DNA from 3 places in the uncultured Azonexus sp. genome. Region 1 is predicted to be linked to each of the others. Evidence: predicted binding sites of a transcription regulator. Region 1 holds the regulator's gene; each other region holds the start of a gene.
What was found. Region 1 encodes FNR, which switches genes on or off when oxygen is low (the NO sensors DNR and NnrR bind a similar motif). Its sites were predicted from a motif close to TTGANCTAGNTCAA; they were not measured.
Positions count from the first base shown of each region.

Region 2: Q0799_RS00985 (tetrathionate reductase family octaheme c-type cytochrome) is a predicted target of FNR. The motif match lies at 2,365-2,378, and genes of this name have one in related genera.
Region 3: Q0799_RS04035 (cytochrome-c peroxidase) is a predicted target of FNR. The motif match lies at 4,582-4,595, and genes of this name have one in related genera.

Region 1 covers NZ_CALJNI010000006.1:37,000-43,450, reverse strand. Annotated here, with positions in the region: gene gdhA (NADP-specific glutamate dehydrogenase) at 1-12, opposite strand, end outside; gene rnk (nucleoside diphosphate kinase regulator) at 35-409, opposite strand; gene Q0799_RS05630 (LysR family transcriptional regulator) at 549-1,484, shown strand; gene Q0799_RS05625 (PQQ-dependent sugar dehydrogenase) at 1,498-2,628, shown strand; gene fnr (fumarate/nitrate reduction transcriptional regulator Fnr) at 2,632-3,375, opposite strand; gene hemN (oxygen-independent coproporphyrinogen III oxidase) at 3,461-4,864, shown strand; gene Q0799_RS05610 (sulfite exporter TauE/SafE family protein) at 4,927-5,598, shown strand; gene Q0799_RS05605 (cation-translocating P-type ATPase) at 5,600-6,451, shown strand, end outside.
Region 2 covers NZ_CALJNI010000001.1:215,510-221,960, forward strand. Annotated here, with positions in the region: gene Q0799_RS00980 (cytochrome b/b6 domain-containing protein) at 1-621, opposite strand; gene Q0799_RS00985 (tetrathionate reductase family octaheme c-type cytochrome) at 618-2,192, opposite strand; gene Q0799_RS00990 (DUF3460 family protein) at 2,473-2,682, shown strand; gene Q0799_RS00995 (bifunctional acetate--CoA ligase family protein/GNAT family N-acetyltransferase) at 2,780-5,476, opposite strand; gene Q0799_RS01000 (OsmC family protein) at 5,590-5,991, opposite strand; gene Q0799_RS01005 (methyltransferase domain-containing protein) at 6,011-6,451, shown strand, end outside.
Region 3 covers NZ_CALJNI010000004.1:264,616-271,066, reverse strand. Annotated here, with positions in the region: gene Q0799_RS04045 (EAL domain-containing protein) at 1-3,607, shown strand, start outside; gene Q0799_RS04040 (hydrogen peroxide-inducible genes activator) at 3,589-4,494, opposite strand; gene Q0799_RS04035 (cytochrome-c peroxidase) at 4,658-5,656, shown strand; gene ccmA (cytochrome c biogenesis heme-transporting ATPase CcmA) at 5,781-6,395, shown strand; gene ccmB (heme exporter protein CcmB) at 6,407-6,451, shown strand, end outside.

The DNA of each region.
Region 1 (6,451 bases):
GGTGTAGCGCACGATCGGGTCTCCCTTGATGTGATTAGTGTCCTGCTTGTTTTTCTGGCTGGATGACCTCAACCACGGTCAGCCGGCGGGTGCTGCCGCCCGGAAAGTCCCACTCGATCTCCTGGCCAACGCCGAGGCCGATCAAGGCGGCGCCGACCGGCGCAAAAACCGAGACCTTGCCGGCAGCGGCTTCAGCTTCTTCCGGGAAGACAATCTCGATTTCGCGGCTGTTGCCGGTCTCGTGTTCGGTGTAGCGCACGCGCGAGCCCATGGTGACGATGTTAGTTTTCATTGAGTCGTCTGGGATAACAATGGCGCGCTCAAGCTCCGCGCGCAGATCCGGAGGCGGCTGGATAGCCATCAGGCGGACGAAATCCATCTCGCTGATGATCAGGTTAGTCTGTTGCATTTAATGTGTTTTTTCTGTTTCGTGTGTTTGGCTCAGCCAAGCAAATTAATGGACCAAGGATGTTAGTTGCACAGGCTGGTCTTGATAAGTCGGCAAGTTTGAATAAGACTGTTTCCATTACGGAAACAATGGATGTGCCATGCACGACATCAACGACATGCTGCTGTTCGCCCAGGTGGTCAAGGCCCGCAGTTTTTCCGGGGCGGCCTTGCGCCTGGGAATTTCCAAATCCCGGGTGAGCAAGTCGGTGGCCCGGCTGGAAGCGGCGCTCGGCGTCCGCCTGCTGCAGCGCAGTACGCGCCGGCTGAGCCTGACCGAAGTGGGCGAGGCCTATTTCGAGCATTGCGACCGCATCCTCGACGAACTGGCGCGCGCCGACAGCACCATCGGCAGCCTGCACCAGACGCCGCGCGGCAAGCTGCGCTTCAGTGCGCCGGTGGCTTTCAGCACGCTGCACGTGGCGCCGGCACTGGCCGATTTCATGCTGCAGTACCCGGAGCTGTCGGTGGACATGACGATCAGTGACCGCCTGGTCAATCTGGTCGACGAAGGCTACGACCTGGCCTTGCGTATCGCTCCGGAGCCCGGCGGCAACCTGGTCGCCCGGCGCCTGGCGCCGATCCGGCGGAAGATCTGCGCCAGCCCGGCCTACCTGTCGCGCTGGGGCGTGCCGCAGGTGCCTGCCGATCTGGCTCGGCATAACTGTCTCGACTACACCTATCTGACGACGCAGGGTTTCTGGCACCTGCAGGGGCCGGACGGCGACATTTCGGTGCCGGTGTCAGGTTCGCTGCGCATCAACGACGACGAGGCACTGTCGCAGGCCGTCCTCGGCGGTCTCGGCCTGGCGCTGCTGCCGACCTTCATCATCGGCAGCGAACTGCAGGCCGGAAGGTTGGTCGAAGTGTTGCCGGGCTATGTGCCGATCGAACGCTTCATCTACGCCGTGCATCTGCCGAATCGCCATCTGCCGCTGAAGGTACGCGCCTTCATCGATTTCCTGCAGCAGCGCTTCGGCGAACAGCCTTACTGGGATCAGCCCGGCGAACGCCTGTGGCTGGGCCTGAGTCGATGACGAGGAAATGCCGATGAAACGTCTGTTGATGGTCGCCGGTCTGGTGGCTGGTCTGGGATTGCCGGCGCAGGCCGAGGTGCTGCGCAGCGAACGCGAGGATTTCCGGGTGCGCGTGCTCAGCGAGGGGCTGGTGCATCCTTGGGCGCTGGCTTTTTTGCCCGACGGTCGCATGCTGGTTAGCGAGCGGCCGGGGCGCCTGCGCTTGCTGGCGGCCGACGGTCGTGTCGATCCGCGCCCGGTGGCGGGCGTGCCGGCGGTTGCGGCGAGCGGACAGGGCGGTTTGCTCGACGTCGTGCTGCATCCGGACTTTGCCGCCAACGGCTGGATTTACCTGAGCTACGCCGCGGCCGGCGAGGGCGGGGTTGGTACCGAGGTGGCGCGCGGACGCTGGGTGTCCGATGCCGCCGGTCACCGGCTGGAAGACCTGCGGGTGATTTACCGGCAAAGGCCGAAATCGTCCGGTGGGCAGCATTTCGGCTCGCGCCTGGTGTTCGACCGGGACGGCTTCCTGCACATCAGCCAGGGCGATCGCGGCACGATGGCACGGGCGCAGCAGCTCGACGATCTGGCCGGCAAGCAGGTCCGGCTGCACGACGATGGTCGGGTGCCAGCGGACAATCCCTGGCGGGGAGTGGCCGGTGCGCATCCGGAAATTTTCAGCGTCGGCCATCGCAACGTCCAGGGGGCGGCGCTGCACCCGGTCAGCGGCGCTTTGTGGACCCATGAGCACGGCCCCCAGGGCGGCGACGAGATCAATATCGTGCGCAAAGGACGCAACTACGGCTGGCCGGTGATCACTCACGGGGTGAATTACGTGATTGGCACGAAAATCGGCGTCGGCACGCATCGCGAGGGGTTGGAGCAGCCCCTGTACCAATGGACGCCGTCGATTGCTCCGTCGGGCATGGCCTTCTATGTCGGCGAGCGTTTTCCCGCGTGGCGCGGCAACCTGTTCGTCGGCGCGCTGAAATACCAGATGCTGGTCCGCCTGGAACTCGACGGCGAGCGGGTGGTGCATGAAGAGCGCCTGCTGAGCGGGCGCGAAGGTCGGATTCGCGATGTCCGTCAGGGGCCGGACGGCTTGATCTACCTGCTTACCGACGCGCCTGACGGCAAGCTGCTGCGTCTTGAACCGGCGCGCTGAAACTCAGGCGCGGTGGTTCATCAGCGCCTTGAGGCCGTTTACGTTGAGAATGCGGATATGCTTCTGCTGCACCGCGATATAGCCTTCTTCCTGGAATTTCGAGAAGGCGCGCGAGACGGTTTCCAGCTTGAGGCCGAGGTAGCTGCCGATTTCCTCGCGCGTCATGCGCAGGTAGAACTCGGCGTGCGAGAAGCCACGTGCGGTAAAGCGCTGTGACAGGTTGAGCAGGAAGGCGGCCAGGCGCTCTTCGGCGCGCATCGTGCCGAGCAGCATCATCACGCCGTGATCGCGGACGATCTCGCGGCTCATCACCTTGTGGAAGTGGTGCTGCAGGTTGTGGATCTCGCGCGACAGGCTTTCCAGCCGGTTGAACGGGATCGCGCAGATCTCGCTGTCCTCGAGGGCGATGGCGTTGCAGGTATGGTGTTCGGTGCTGATGCCGTCGAGGCCGAGCAGTTCGCCGGCCATCTGGAAGCCGGTCACCTGGTCGCGGCCGTCTTCGAGCAGCACGTCGGTCTTGAAGAAGCCGCTGCGGATCGCGTAGATCGAGTCGAAAGCCTCGCCGGCACGGTACAGGTGATCGCCGCGTTTGATCCGGCGGCGGGTCGAAATGAGGTCGTCGAGACGCTCGAGTTCCTCAAGGCTGAGACCGAAGGGCAGGCACAGTTCGCGCAGGTTGCAGTTGGAGCAGGCCGTCTTGATGACGGTCAGCGTAATTTCCTGATTCAACGGGATTGTGTTGGGCATTGGCAACCTGCGTTGGCTTGATCCATGTCAACCGGAACTGCGATCCATCCCCACATAATCGAGCCTAAACTTGGCGCTATGTTAAATGAATTTCGCAACTGAAAACCTCGTCTTCGATCCACAGATCATTCGCCGTTTTGACGTTAACGGCCCGCGTTATACGTCGTATCCCACCGCAGACCGCTTTGTCGAAGCATTCGACTCGGAGGCTGCAGCGCTCTGGCTCGGCAAGCGCAACATCGGCGGTATCAGCCGGCCGCTGTCATTATACTTCCACATCCCCTTCTGCAACACCATCTGTTATTACTGTGCCTGTAACAAGATCATCACCAAGGATCACGGGCGCAGTGCCAAGTACCTGAAGTACCTGGGCAAGGAACTCGCCCTGCAGAGCGCTTCGCTCGAAGGCCGCGACGGTGAGCACGAGGTCATCCAGCTGCACTGGGGCGGAGGTACGCCGACCTTCCTGTCGCACGACGAGATGCGCCAGCTGATGGCCGAGACGCGCAAGCACTTCAAGCTGCTCGACGGCGGTGAGTACTCGATCGAGGTCGATCCGCGCAAGGTCGATGCGGCCACCGTGGCCCTGCTCGGCGAGCTCGGTTTCAACCGGATGAGCGTCGGCGTCCAGGATTTCGACGAAAAGGTCCAGGTCGCCGTCAATCGCGTGCAGAGCGAAGAGGAAACCTTCAACGTGATCAAGGCGGCGCGCGCCAGCGGCTTCAAGTCGGTGTCGATCGACCTGATCTACGGCCTGCCGCACCAGAGCGTGATGGGCTTCAACCGGACCCTGGAGCGGGTGCTGGCGATGGACCCGGATCGTCTGTCGATCTACAACTACGCGCACCTGCCGGGCCTGTTCAAGCCGCAGCGGCGGATTGCCGATGCCGACCTGCCGACGCCGGATGCGCGCCTGCAGATCCTGGCGCTGGCGATCAAGAAACTGACCGACGCCGGTTATGTGTTCATCGGCATGGACCACTTCGCCAAGCCCGACGACGAGCTGGCCGTGGCCCAGCGTCAGGGCCGCCTGCACCGCAATTTCCAGGGCTACTCGACCTATGCCGATTGCGACATGCTGTCCTTCGGCATTTCGTCGATCAGCAAGGTCGGGCCGACCTACTACCAGAACGTCAAGACTCTGGACGAATACTACGACCGGCTCGACGCGCCGATGCTGCCGGTGATTCGCGGCATCGAACTGACCGCCGACGACATCCTGCGCCGCTCGATCATCCAGGCGCTGATGTGTCATTTCGAGCTGTCGATCGAGAGCATCGAGAGTGCGCACCTGATCGACTTCCACAAGTACTTTGCCGCCGAGATCGAGGATTTGCGCGAGCTGGAGCGCGGTGGTCTGCTCAAGATCGAACGCGAATGGATCACCGTGCTGCCGCCGGGGCGCATGCTGGTGCGCGTCATCGCCATGGCCTTCGACCGCTACCTGCGCGCCGACCGGCAGCGTACGCGTTACTCGAAGGTGATCTGACGGTGCCGGCGGAGGGGCGGGCGGGTTAAACTTCCCGTCTGTTTCCTGTCCAGCCCTGTTTCATGCCCGATACCGGTTTTCTTGCCCTGTTCCTTGTCGGTTTGCTCGGCGGCGCACATTGTGTCGGCATGTGCGGCGGTATTGTCGGCGCCCTGGCCATGGGCGGTGCGTCGCGCTGGTCGATGCACCTGGCCTACAACGGCGGTCGCATCCTCTCCTATGCCGCTGCCGGCGCCCTGGCCGGTGCCCTCGGTGCGGCCAGCCTGGGGCTGGAAGGGCAGGTGCCGGCGCGGCTGATCCTCTACTTGTTTGCCAACCTGATGCTGATCGCGCTGGGTTTTTACCTGCTCGGTGCGACCCGGGCGCTGGCGTTCACCGAGCGCGCCGGCCAGGCGCTATGGCGCCGCATCCAGCCGCTGACCCGGCGCTTCCTGCCGGCCACCACCGTCCGTCAGGCCTTTCCGCTGGGCCTGTTGTGGGGCTGGCTGCCTTGCGGACTGGTATACAGCGCGCTGGCCAGTGCCTTGTCGGCCGGTTCGGCCGGGCGTGGCGCCGCCCTGATGCTGGCTTTCGGGCTGGGAACCCTGCCCAATCTGCTGCTCGCCGGCATCCTTTTTTCGCGGCTCAACGAATTTGTCCGCCGGCCCGTGGTCCGTATCTTGTCCGGCCTGCTGATTCTCGGCTTCGGGATTTACGGCCTGTACGCTTTGCCCTACCTGATGGAGAACGTCTGAGGTGACTGACAAGACCCCGCCTGACAGTGCGGAACAGGTGATCGAATTCGCCATTGGCGGCATGACCTGTGCCGCCTGTTCCACGCGCCTGGAAAAGGTGCTCAACCGCCAGGCCGGCATGCAGGCCAACGTCAATCTGGCCGCCGAGCGGGCGCGTGTACGCCTGAGCGGGGTCGGGCCGGATGCGGTGATCGCGGCGGTGGCCAAGGCTGGCTTTTCTGCGACCCTGGTCGATGCCGGAACCCGCGAGCGGGAAAAGCAGGAGAAGGAACGGGTCTATCGGCAGGAGGTCCGCCGTTTCTGGATCGCCGTCGCGCTGACCTTGCCGCTGGTTGGTCAGATGATCTTCATGTTCGGCGAGGGCGGGCACGAGAACGAGTTGCCGCGCTGGCTGCAACTGCTGCTGGCGACGCCGGTCCAGTTCTGGATCGGCTGGCGTTTCTACGACGGCGCGGCCAAGGCCTTGCGCGGCGGCGGTGCCAACATGGATGTGCTGGTTGCGCTCGGCACCAGCATGGCCTGGGGCTTCTCGGCCGTGGTCACGGTGTTCGGCCTGCACGATCAGCATGTGTATTTCGAGGCCGGGGCGGCGGTGATCACCCTGGTCCTGCTCGGCAAATTGCTTGAGGCCAGGGCCAAGGCGCGCACCTCGGAAGCGATCGAGTCGCTGATCCGCCTGCGCCCGAAAACCGCCCGCGTCGAGCGCGACGGGCAGTGGCTGGAACTGCCCGTCGATGCGCTGATGCCGGGCGACATCTTCCTGGTACGTCCGGGCGAGAGCGTGCCGGTGGACGGCGAGGTCATCGACGGCGAGTCCAGCGTCGATGAGGCGATGCTGACCGGCGAGAGCATG
Region 2 (6,451 bases), on a different contig from region 1:
CTAGTGCTTCTTGTGGTGCTCGTCGACCTCTTCCCAACCAGTGATCATCGCCTTGATGTGGGCGAAGACGGTGTGGCCGGTGGTGGTCAGGTAGACGTGGATAAAGAAGAAGGCGGTGATCATGAAGGCGCCCAGCGTATGGGCGACGGCGACCCATTCCAGGTTCAGGTACTGGGCGATGCCCAGTTCTTGCCAGTTACCGTAGAACAGGTAAAGCAGGCCGGAAACCCAGATCAGCGGCGAGATGAAGGCGAGTAGGGCGAGGTAGGCCAGGCGCTGCAGCGGGTTATGCTTCTGCACCACGGTCTTGCGGAAAGGATGCGGGGCATCCTTGAAAATACCGATCAGGTAGTAATTGACCATCGCCAGCACGTTCTTCAGCGACGGCAGGTACTGACGCCATTCGCCGGTGGTGAATTGCCAGAAGATGGTGAATGCCCACAGGGTCAGCAGCGTCCAGGCGGCCAGGGTGTGGAGCTGGACGGCTTGCTGGAAACCGAGCAGGCTGTAGCTGCCATGAACCTCGAACCCGGTGATCATCATGCCGATGATCAGCAGGGCCTGGGACCAGTGCCAGAAGCGCTCGTAGCGCTTGTAGATGTAGATGCGTTCGACGCTCATTGTTCATTCTCCTTGCGACGACGGGTGATGATGCGGACCAGGCCGTGGATCAGGCCGCCGCCGATGGCACCGACGATGGCCAGACCGCCGAGCAGGTCGACCCAGGGATTGCGGTCGCGACCGGGCAGGTAGATGTCGGTGATCTTGGCGAGCCGACCTTCGTCACTACGTGTGTGGCATTCGGCGCAGGGCACGGCTTTTTCCTTGGGCGCGACCATGTGAGTGGTGAACCAGTTCATCCGCGTCTCGATGAAATCGAACTTGCCGCTGTAGGGCAGCCCGGCGGTTTCCATGCCCGACTGGATCGCCTTGGCGTAGTCGTAGTTTTTCCAGAACGCCGTATCGTCGTCACCGTACACGTGGTTGACCACCAGCGTGTTGTTGACAGGGTCGTAGGCCTGCTTGCCGCGCATGACCTTGAACGGCCAGATACGGGCGTTTTCGTCGCTGGCCGAACCCTGGATGCGGTTCAGTTCGAGGACGCCGTCGGCGCCGATGTACTTGTCCAGCTTGTCGACGATCGAGACCTGTTCGACGGTGCCGTTGTACCACTTGTACTCGGGCCGGACATTCTCGCCGTATTCGAAGTCGCCCTTGGCAGCCGAGTACTTCAGGTGGCCGTGGTCGTCCTTGATGAACAGCGGCTTGCCGTCAGTTCCCATCTTGCCAGCGGTAGACCAGTCCCAGAGCATCTTGGTGGCGACGCCGCCCCGGGCGAATTCCGGGATGTGGCAGGTCTGGCAGGCGACCTTGTTGGCGTGGTTGTTGATCTTGGCCTGCTTGTGCGGCGCCTGGCTGTGACAGGATTCGCAGGTAGCACGGTTGTGGTCGTCCTTGGGCAGGTCGAAGCCGTGCTGGTCCTTGGGGTTGACCGCGTAACGGCTGCCCGATGGCTGGTGCGCGTTGAAGGTGTGGCAGTCGGAACAGACCATGTTGGCACCGTCCTTGGCCATATGCACGTCGAGTTCGCGCGACGGATTCTTCAACGAGGTGTCGAGGTCGCCATGCTTGACTGCATCACCGCCGCCGCCATTGAAATGGCAGTTGCCGCAGTTGCTGCGACCGGGCTTGCCGACATGTTGCGCGATCTTGGTCAGATCGGGTGCCTTGAACTGTTTCTTGCCCGGCGGTCCTTCCATCGGCTCGAATTCACGGTCCTCGTACAGCGGATGGCCGGCATCGGTGCTGAATTTGCGATAGCCGCCGGTGGTGTCGTGGCAGGCCAGGCAGTCGACATTTTCCTGTTGCGTGAAGTCGTAATTCTTGTCGGTCCAGCCGTAGCCGGCATGGCAACTGGTGCACCGTACTTCGTTGGAAAGCGGTGAGCCACAGAAATTGTTGGCCGCCCATTTCTTGCCGAGCGTCTTGCCGGTGGTCTTGCTGGTGGCTTCCCAGGTCCAGTGAATGCTCTTCATGACCTGATGAGAGGCCAGGTTATGGCAACTGAGGCAGGCCTTGTTGACTTCCGGGCCGGTCTTGAACGGGCCTTTGAGGGCTTCGAGCTGGCTGTGGTCGGTGGTCGATCCGGATGGTGTCTTGGCGGCTGCGGCCTGGGCTGGCGATACGGGGATGTCGGCGGCTTGCGCAAAGCGACAGCAAGATACCCGCGATCAAGGACACATGAGGCTTCATGTGGTCTCCAAGTTTCTGATTTTCGCGAGAGTCCGACCTCCCCAAGTCAGAACTTCCCGCCATCGCAGGCTTACAAGGGCGCGATTATAAGAAGATTCTGATGTTGTGCAAGTGATCAGGATCAAATTCTTGCGTAATTGTTGCAAGACGCGCCGGCGAACCGGGGCGCGCCAACGTGCTAGAATCGCGCCCGTGCCAATTCCATCCGAGGGTAGAACAATGGGTGTTGTCGATACCGGCTATGTGTCTGATCACACGCGCTGGATGAACGAAATGCTGGAAAAGAATCCGCAGTGGGTCGAAGATCAGAAGGCCGGTCGTGCGCTGTGGTGGGACAAGAAGCAGGAAACCGAGTCGACCGCGCGCAATGCCGAGTCGAAGGTCGCGCAGAAGCCTTATCCCTACGACGTGAATTTCTTCGGCGAATAAACCCCGCCGGACATGAAAAAGCCGAGGTCGATGCCTCGGCTTTTTTGCGTCCGCAAAACCGGTGTTAGCCGGTTCGCGGCTTGTTCCGAAACCTGCATCAGCCGGTCAGCGGCTTGACCACGCGCTTGACGGCGGTGTCGTCGGGGTGCGGGTGGATGGTGAAGCCGAGGCTGGTCATCAGGCGGAACATCTTGCTGTTGGTCGACAGCACGTCGCCGACCACGGCGCGGTAGCCCTTGCTGCGGGCGCAGTCGATCAGCGCCGTCATCAGCTTGCGGCCGACACCGCACTTCTGCCAGTCGTCGCCGACGGCCAGTGCGAACTCGACCGATTCGCCGTCCGGATTGAGCACGTAGCGGGCAACGCCGATCTGGTGTTCCTTGCCGGTTTCGGCGTTGGGCAGCGTCGCAACCAGCGCCATTTCGCGGTCGTAGTCGATCTGCGTGAAGCGGACCAGCATGGTCTGGGTCAGTTCGCGCAGGGTGTCCATGAAGCGGTAGTAGCGCGATTCGTCAGACATGTTCTTGACGAATTCCTGTTCCATGTCGGCATCTTCGGGGCGGATCGGGCGGATGGTGACGACCTTGCCGTCGTTCATCGTCCAGTCCTGGATCAGGTGCACCGGGTAAGGATAGATCGCCATGTGCGCGTAGCGGTCGCCGCTGCTGTTGGCCGCATGGTCGATGACGATGCGGGCGTCGGCAGCGATGGCACCGTGCTCGTCGACGATCAGCGGGTTGAGGTCCATCTCGATGATCCACGGCAGTTCGCAGACCATTTCCGAGATGCACAGCAGGACTTCCTTGAGCGCTTCGCGGTCAACCGGCGGCATGTTGTGGAACTGGTCGAGCACCTTGGAGGTGCGCGTCGAGTCGATCAGGTCCTTGGCCAGGAACTTGTTCAGCGGCGGCAGCGCGACCGAGCGGTCGGAGAAGATTTCATTGTCGAAACCACCGGCGCCGAAGGTGATCACCGGCCCGAAGATCGGGTCACGCAGCACGCCGATCATGATTTCGCGGCCATGCGGGCGGGACAGGAAGGGCTCGATCGAGACGCCGTTGATCTTGGCGGTCGGGTTGCGCTTCTGTACCGTGTCGATGATGTCGTGATAGGCGTTGCGTACCGCCGGCGCATTCTGGATGTTGAGGCGGACGCCGCCGGCGTCGGACTTGTGCGGCAGGTCGGGCGAATCGACCTTCATGGCCACCGGGAAACCGATTTGTTCGGCCAGCAGCAGGGCCTCGGTGGCGGTGCGGGCAACCATGGTCTGGGCAACCGGCACCTTGAACGCGCGCAGGATGGCCTTCGATTCCATTTCCGAGAGTACCTTGCGCCGTTCGGCGAGCAGGGCCTCGATCAGCATCTTGGCGCCTTCGGCTTCCGGGCGCCCGTGCTGACGCGTCGGTTCCGGCGTCTGCAGCAGCAGCTTCTGGTTACGGTAGTACTTGGAAATGTGGTGGAACAGCTCGATCGCCGTTTCCGGCATGCGGAATGCCGGAATGCCGGAATCCTCGAGCAGCTTGCGCGATTCGGCCACCTGGGCTTCGCCCATCCAGCAACAGATGATGCGGCGGTTGAGCTTGTCGGAGATCGAGATGATCGCCTGGGCCACGCCCATCGGATCGGTCATCGCCTGCGGCGAGAGCATGACCAGGGTGCTGTCGACGTTCGGGTCCTGCGAGATCGACAGCAGGGCGTCGCGGTAGCGTTCGGGGGTGGCGTCGCCGCCGATGTCGATCGGGTTGCTGTGCGACCAGCTGGCCGGCAGCACCTTGTTCAGGTTGCCGATGGTTTCCGCGGCCAGTTCGGCCAGCGGAATGCCGAGGTCGCCGGCGCGGTCGGCCGCCATGGCGCCCGGGCCGCCGCCGTTGGTGATGATCGCCAGGCGGTCGCCTTGCGGGCGGAACTTGGAGGCGAGTGCCTTGGCCGCGTAGAACAGCTGGCCGACGTTCTTGACGCGGACGACGCCGGCACGGCGCACGGCGGCGTCGAAGACGGTATCGGAAACGGCGGCCATGCCCGAATGCAGGCGGGCGGCGTGCGAACCGGCTTCGTGACGGCCGGCCTTGAGCAGGATGATCGGCTTGATCCGCGCCGCCGAACGCAACGCGCTCATGAAGCGGCGGGCGTGGCGGATGCCTTCGACGTACATCAGGATGTAATGGGTGCGGCTGTCGTAGATCAGGTAATCGAGGATTTCACCGAAATCGACGTCTGCGGTCATGCCCAGCGAGATGACCGACGAGAAACCGACCTGGTTGGCCTGCGCCCAGTCGAGCACGGCCGAACACATGGCGCCGGACTGCGAGACCAGGGCCAGGTTGCCGGGCGCGGCGGAAGCGCGGGTGAAGGTGGCGTTGAGGCCGAGTTCGGGGCGGATGATACCGAGGCAGTTGGGGCCGAGCACGCGCACGTTGTAGGAACGGGCGATTTCCATTACCTTGCGTTCGAGCGCGGCGCCGATGTGGCCGGCTTCGGAGAAACCCGAGGCGATGACGATGACGTTGCGCACGCCGCTGCGGCCGCACTGTTCGATGATCTGCGGCACCGTCTGCGGGCGGGTGGCGATGACCGCCATCTCGACGCGGGCGCCGATTTCCTCGATCGACTTGTAGGCCGGCTGGCCCTGGATCGTCTCGTGTTTCGGATTGATCGCGTACAGGCGGCCCTTGTAGCCCGAGCCGAGGATGTTCTTGAAGATGACGTTACCGACGGAGTTTTCGCGGTCCGAGGCGCCGATTACGGCAACTGACTTCGGTTCGAAAAGTGCGGTCAGATAGTGCTGTTCCAACATGCTGGCTCTCTTTTCAGGCTATTGTTTTTACGCGGATTGTGCAGTGCAATATTTTCTCATACTCGAGTGGGCAATACCATGCAAAAAATGCGGGTATTGCCCTCGGGTTTCACCTAATCGACAAGTTTGCAATCGAGCTGGAAAGACTGCGACAAGGCCCGGTGAACCGGGCATTTGTTGGCGATTTCAAGCAGACGCTGCCGTTGTTCCGGCGTCAGGTCGCCTTCCAGCGTGATGCGGCGCTCGATGCAGTCGCGCAGCGCGCCGTCGACCTTGTGGTGCGACAGTTCGACGTTAACCCGCCGCAGCGCCAGTTCCTTGCGTTCGGCGTACATGCGCAGGGTCATCGAGGTGCAGGCGCCTAGCCCGGCCATGACGAAATCGAAGGGCGCCGGTCCGGCATCGCTGCCGCCCATGCTGGCCGGTTCGTCGGCAATCAGGCGGTGCTGGCCGGCGATGACTTCCTGCTGGTATCTTCCCTGTCCGTTTTCCCTGACGACAACCGTTCCCGACATGACGCGCTCCGTGAATGAAATGGCTCAAATCATACGCCCATCCGGCTGGATTGAACGTTACAGTTCGTGCCTGCCAGCAGCCGGTCGAATCCTCGACCTGGCCTGCGGTAGCGGGCGTCATGCCCGGTTTCTGGCAGGGCAGGGCCGGCAGGTGCTGGCGGTCGATCGCGATGCGTCGGCGCTGGCGGCGTTGAACGACGTCGCCGGCATCGAAACCCGCTGCCTCGATCTCGAAGGCGAAGTCTGGCCGCTGGCGGGTGAAACATTCGCCGGCATCGTCGTCACCAACTACCTGTGGCGACCACGGCTGCCGGAACTGCTCGGTCAACTGGCGGGCGGCGGCGTGCTCATCTACGAAACCTTCATGCTCGGCAACGAAGCCTGGGGCAAGCCGTCGAACCCCGATTTCCTGCTTCGCCCGGGCGAACTGCGCGCCGTCGCGGCGGCGGCCGGGCTGGAA
Region 3 (6,451 bases), on a different contig from region 1:
GGCGATGATGCTGGAGGCCCGCATCCGCCACCTGACCGTGGTCGACCGCGACAACCGCCTGATCGGCCTGCTCACCGAGCACAGCCTGATCCGGCCGCTGGAAATGGACCTGCTCGACGAAGCGGTCAGCGAACAACGCGGCCTGCAGACGCGCTACGACGAAGCCCTGCTGATCCGCAACGCAGCCATGGCCGGCATGCTGCGCGGCGAACGCCTGGAAAACCTGCTCGAACTGGTCGTCCTGTCGGCCGAACACGAGGTTCCCGGCATCAAGTGCGCGATCATGCTGGCCAACCCGGACGGCAGGACCTTGCGCCTGGCGGCTGCGCCCAGCCTGCCCGAAGCCGCCCAGCAAATTCTGGCGACAGCGGAAATCGGCGAGGGCGTCGGCGTTTCCGGCACCGCCGCCTGGCGCCGTGGCGAAGCCTTCATCGAGGATGTATTTGCCCAACCGGAGGGCGAGCGTTACCGCGACTTCGCCCGCCTGTTCGGCGGCCGCTCGGGCTGGGCCGAGGCCCTGATCGGCCCGGATCAGACCTTGCTCGGCACGTTTGCCGCCTACCGAGAGAACAGCGGGCGCCTGCCCGAAAGCATCCGCGCCACGGTACATCAGGCCAGCCAGCTGGCCACCCTGCTGATTGCCCAGCAGCGCCAGTCGGCGGAATTGCAGAACAGCCGGAACACCTTCCACCAGTTGTTCGAAACCGTCGCCAATGCCTTGTTCGTGCTCGATGCCGACGGCTATTTCCTCGACGCCAACCAGGCCGCCGAGCAGATGTGCGGCTATCCCCGTGCCGAACTCCGCGGTCGCAAGCCGGACGACATGGCCGTCGCCGGCATGAATCCGCCCGGCGAAGTGGCCGCGGCCATCCGCGCAGCCGCCGCCGGTGAACCGCAAGCCATCGAATACTGGGGCCGCACACGCTCCGGCGAAATCACCCTGATCCGCGTCCAGATGACTGCCACCCGCTACGCCGGGCAAGCGGCAGTCATCGCCAGCGCCATCAATATCGGTGCCAGCCGTGCGGAAGAACTGCGCCTGGGCATCGAGCGCGACCTGGCCAACGCCCTGGCCGCCGGCAGCGACCATACCGGGCTGCTGGCCACCATGCTCGACCTGTCGCTGCGTTTCCCCGAATTCGATTGCGGCGGCATCTACTGGCAAGCGCCGGGCGGCGCTTACGAATTGCTCGCCCAGCGCGGTCTGTCCGAGCATTTCATCGAGCAGATCCGCTATTACCCGGCAGATTCCCGTCAGGCACGCCTGATCCAGGAGCACAAGGTCATCTGCAGTTGCCGGCACTGCTGCAGCCAGCACGAGGACTGCAGCCTGCTGGCGCCGGAGTACATCAGCGCGGAAGGCCTGCGCTGCCTGCTGATCCAGCCCATCGTCGTCGACGGTCAGGCAGTTGCCTGCCTCAACCTGGCCGGCCGCCATACCGAGCAGATTTCCGAGGCCAATTGCCAGGCGGTGCAGGCCATGGCCCGGCAATTCGCACTGGCGCTCGAACGCCAGGTCCTGGAGGAACGCCAGCGCCTGGCCGCCAGCGTTTTCGCCAACGCCCACGAAGGCATCATGATCACCGATGTCAGCGGCCGCATCGTCGAGGTCAACCCCACCTTCAGCGAACTGACCGGTTTCAGCCGGGACGAAGCCATCGGCCAGAACGCCGGCCTGCTCAACTCCGGTCACCACGACAGCGCCTTCTACCGCGAGATGTGGCATGCCATTCGCCATCACGGACACTGGCGCGGCGAAGTCTGGAACCGCAAGAAATCCGGCGAGATCTTCGTCGAACTGCTGACCATCTCCGCCGTCCGCAGCCCGGACTCGACGATCACGCACTTTGTCGGCATTTTTTCCGACATCACGGTGCTCAAGGAACACCAGCAGCGGCTCGAACACCTGGCGCATTTCGATGCCCTGACCCAGTTGCCCAACCGCATGCTGCTCGCCGACCGCCTGCAACTGGCCATGGCCCAGGCGGCACGCACGCACGGACTGTTGGCGGTCTGCTATCTCGACCTCGACGGTTTCAAGCCGGTCAACGACCAGTACGGCCATGCCGCCGGCGACCGCCTGCTGATCGAGGTCGGACAACGGCTCAAGAGTTGCGTGCGCGGCGGCGACACGGTTGCCCGCCTGGGTGGCGACGAATTCGTGCTGCTGCTGGCCGGGCTCGGCGACATCCACGAATGCGACCAGGCCCTGAACCGGATTGCCACGACCTTGACCCGCCCCTTTGCCGTTCCCGGCGGCGAGGCAAGCATTTCCGCCAGCATCGGCGTCACGCTTTACCCCAACGACGGCTCCGATGCCGATACCCTGCTGCGCCACGCCGACCAGGCCATGTACGTAGCCAAGCAGGCCGGACGCAACCGCCACCACCTGTTCGACCCGGAGAACGACCGGCGCGCCAGGCAGCGTCGGGAGGACATCACCCGTATCGGTGAAGCGCTCGCGAGCGGTGAATTCACCCTGCATTACCAGCCCAAGGTCGACATGCGCCAGGGCCGGGTGATCGGCGCCGAAGCCCTGATCCGCTGGCAACACCCGGAACGCGGCCTGCTGCTGCCGCAGGACTTCCTGCCGACGGTCGAAGGCAGCGAGCTGGCCATCGATCTCGGCAACTGGGTCATCCGCACCGCCCTCGATCAGCTTGCCCATTGGGCACAGGCCGGCCTCGATCTGGCGCTGAGCATCAATATTGCCGGCGAACATCTGCAGCACCCGGAATTTGCCGACATGCTGGCCGCCGAACTCGCCGCCCACCCCGAAGTGCTCCCCGAACGCCTTGAGCTGGAAGTCCTCGAAACCGCCGCCATCGAGGATGTCGGCCGGGCCGCCGAACTGTTCGAAACCTGCCGCAAACTCGGCGTCAGTTTCGCCCTCGACGACTTCGGCACCGGCTATTCCTCGCTGACCTATTTCCGCCGCCTGCCGGCCGAAATGCTCAAGATCGACCAGTCCTTCGTCCGTGACATGCTCGACGACCCGGAGGATCTGGCCATCGTCGAAGGCGTCATCGGCCTGACCCGGGCCTTCCGCCGCCAGGTGATCGCCGAAGGCGTGGAAAGCGTCGAACACGGACTGGTCCTGCTGCTACTCGGTTGCGACCTGGCCCAGGGCTTCGGCATCGCCCGCCCCATGCCGGCAAGCGAACTACCTGACTGGATCGGGAATTTCCGGCCCGACGACCTGTGGAGTTCAGCTTCGTCCTTTGCCTGGTCGCGCGAAGACCTGCCGCTGCTGATCGCCGAAGTCGACCACCGCCGCTGGCTGAAAACCCTGGACAGCCACCTGGCCGACGACAGCGGCCTGCTGCCGATCCCGGAACTGGACGAACGAGCCTGCGGTTTCGGCCGCTGGTATCACGGCGCCGGCACACGACGCTACGGACACATCCCGGTTTTCGCGCAGATCAACGCAACACATCACCGTCTGCACGAAATGGCCAGGCACATCCTCAACGCCAGACAGGCCGGCCTGCCCGAAGCCATCCCGGAGCTGCTGGAGAAACTCAGGGAAGCCAGCGGCGAACTGGCGCACCTGCTGCAGGAACTGCAGGCGGAAATCCTGCTCGGCGCTCAGACCAGAAGGCGGTAAGCCGGCGAATCCAGCCCGCGGACGGCGGCCAGCAGGGCATCGATGGCCTTCGGCCGGACGAAGCAGCTGCGCCAGGCCAGGGCCACCCGGCGCGACGGCTCGGGCGGCGTAAACGGGATGACGCTGATCATGTCGTTGCTGTAGGGATGCTGGAGCGCACCGTCGGGCAGCACTGACACCCCCAGACCCGACGCCACCATGCAGCGGATGGTGCCGATCGAGTGGCCGAGGCGGATGTCGGTTTCCGGACTGCTGACCTGCGGACAGGCGCCCAGCACCTGATCGCGAAAGCAGTTGCCGGCCTTGAGCAGCAGCACTTCGTCGCCGGCCACTTCCTCCGGCGCGATCGCCGAGCGCGTCTCCCAGACGTGGCCGCGCGGTACGATGACCTTGAACACCTCGTCGTAGAGGGGCCGGGTGAGTACGCCGGGCAGATCGAAGGGCAGGGCCAGGATGGCCACGTCGATATCGTTGTCGCGCAGCATGTCGGCCAGGTTGGCCGTCATGTTTTCCTCGATCACCAGCGGCATGTTGGGCGCCACCGCCTTGAGCGAGTGGATCAATTGCGGCAGCAGGTAGGGGCCGATGGTATGGATGACGCCAAGCCGCAACGTACCGTCGAGCTGGTCGCGGCCGCGCTGGGCGATCTGGCGAACTTTCTCGGCTTCCTCCAGCGCCAGTTGCGCCTGTTCGACGACCCGGGCACCGACCAGGCTGGGGCTGACGAAGCCCTTGCCCCGTTCGAACAACTGTACACCGAGCTCGTCTTCCAGGCGGGCGATGGCCACGCTGAGCGTCGGCTGACTGACCGAACAACGTTCGGCAGCACGGCTGAAATTCTTTTCCTGGGCAAGAGCCACGATGTAGCGCAATTCGGTCAAGGTCATCCGTTTCACATCCTCCGGGCATGGATCATACCCTCATCGCTTATAGGGTCTACCTATGACCACTATAGTTGAAACCCATGAAAAACATTGACTTGGATCAAACCTGGCATATCGAGCATCGGGACAATGACCTGACAACTTTTATCAACGAGGGAGAAACACGATGAAACATACCATTCTGTCGACAGCCGTCGCCCTGGTATCCGGCATCGCCATTCAGTCCGCTGCACTGGCTGCTGCCGACGAACCGATCCAGCCGATCAAGCCGCCGGCAAGCATCAACATCGGCATGGTCGAACTGGGCAAGAAGCTCTATTTCGATCCGCGCCTGTCCAAGTCCGGGATCATGTCCTGCAACACCTGCCACAACCTGTCGATGGGCGGTACCGACAACATCCCGACCTCGGTCGGTGACAAGTGGCAGCAAGGTCCGATCAACGCACCGACCGTACTCAACTCCAGCCTGAACCTGGCCCAGTTCTGGGACGGCCGCGCAGCCGACCTCAAGGCCCAGGCCGGCGGCCCGATCGCCAACCCGGGCGAAATGGCCTTCACGCACACCCTGGCCATCAACGTCCTCGAATCGATCCCGGCCTATGTCCGCGAGTTCAAGCTGGTCTTCGGCAAGGACAAGATCGACATCGACCAGGTCACCACCGCCATCGCCGAATTCGAAAAGACCCTGGTCACGCCGAACTCCCGCTTCGACCAGTGGCTGCTCGGCAACAAGACGGCACTGACCAAGGAAGAACAGGAAGGCTACAAGCTGTTCAAGGATGTCGGTTGCATCGCCTGCCACAACGGCGAGGCCGTCGGCGGCAATTCCTTCCAGAAGATGGGCCTGGTCGAGCCGTACAAGGGCAACATGCCTGACGGTCGCGCTGCAGTGACCGGCAAGGATGCCGACCGCTTCAACTTCAAGGTACCGACCCTGCGCAACGTCGAACTCACCTATCCGTACTTCCACGACGGTGCCGCCAACACGCTGACCGAAGCCGTCGACGTCATGGGCCGCCTGCAACTGGGCAAGAAGTTCACCAAGGACGAAAACGCCAAGATCGTCGCCTTCCTGAAGACCCTGACCGGCGACCAGCCGACCTTCATGCTGCCGATCCTGCCGCCGTCTTCGGATTCGACCCCGCGTCCGACGCCGTTCAACTGACCGGTCGTCCTACCTCTCTATTTTCGGGGGCTTCGGCCCCCGTTTTTTTCCTGTTTGATTCACCTCAATCTGTCGGTACACTTGCGCGTCCATAATCTGCACCTGATTTTCCCGGGTATCCAACATGCTGGAAGCTGACAATCTGGAATGCGTGCGCGGCGAGCGCCGCCTGTTCTCAGGCCTCGGCTTCACGCTGGACGCAGGCGAACTCCTTTACCTGCAGGGCCGCAACGGCGCCGGCAAGACCAGCCTGCTGCGCATGCTGATCGGGCTGCTGCCCCCGGAAACCGGCGAAATCCGCTGGCACGGCAAACCCATCCGCAAGCAGGCGGACGAGTACCACGCCGCCCTTTGTTACCTCGGCCACCTGAACGCCATCAAAGAAGAATTGACGCCGCTCGAGAACCTGCTCGCCGCCGCCCGCCTAGCCGGCGAAGCCTTGTCCGAGGACGATGCCATCGACGCACTCGAACAGGTCGGTCTCGCCGGGCGCGAGGACCTGGCCTGCAAATACCTGTCGCAAGGCCAGAAACGCCGGGTGGCACTGGCCCGCCTGGTGATCGACCGGCGGCCGCTGTGGATCCTCGACGAACCCTTCGTCGCCCTCGACGTCGCCGCCGTCGACTGGCTGGCCGGCATCATCTCCGGCCACCTGCAACGCGGCGGCATGGCTGTGATGACCACCCACCAGCCGGTTGCCATTCCCGCCGGCACGGTCCGCGAACTACGCATCGGCTGAGAACGGAATCCATGTCCAACATCGTCTTCTCCGTCATTGCCCGCGACCTGAAACTG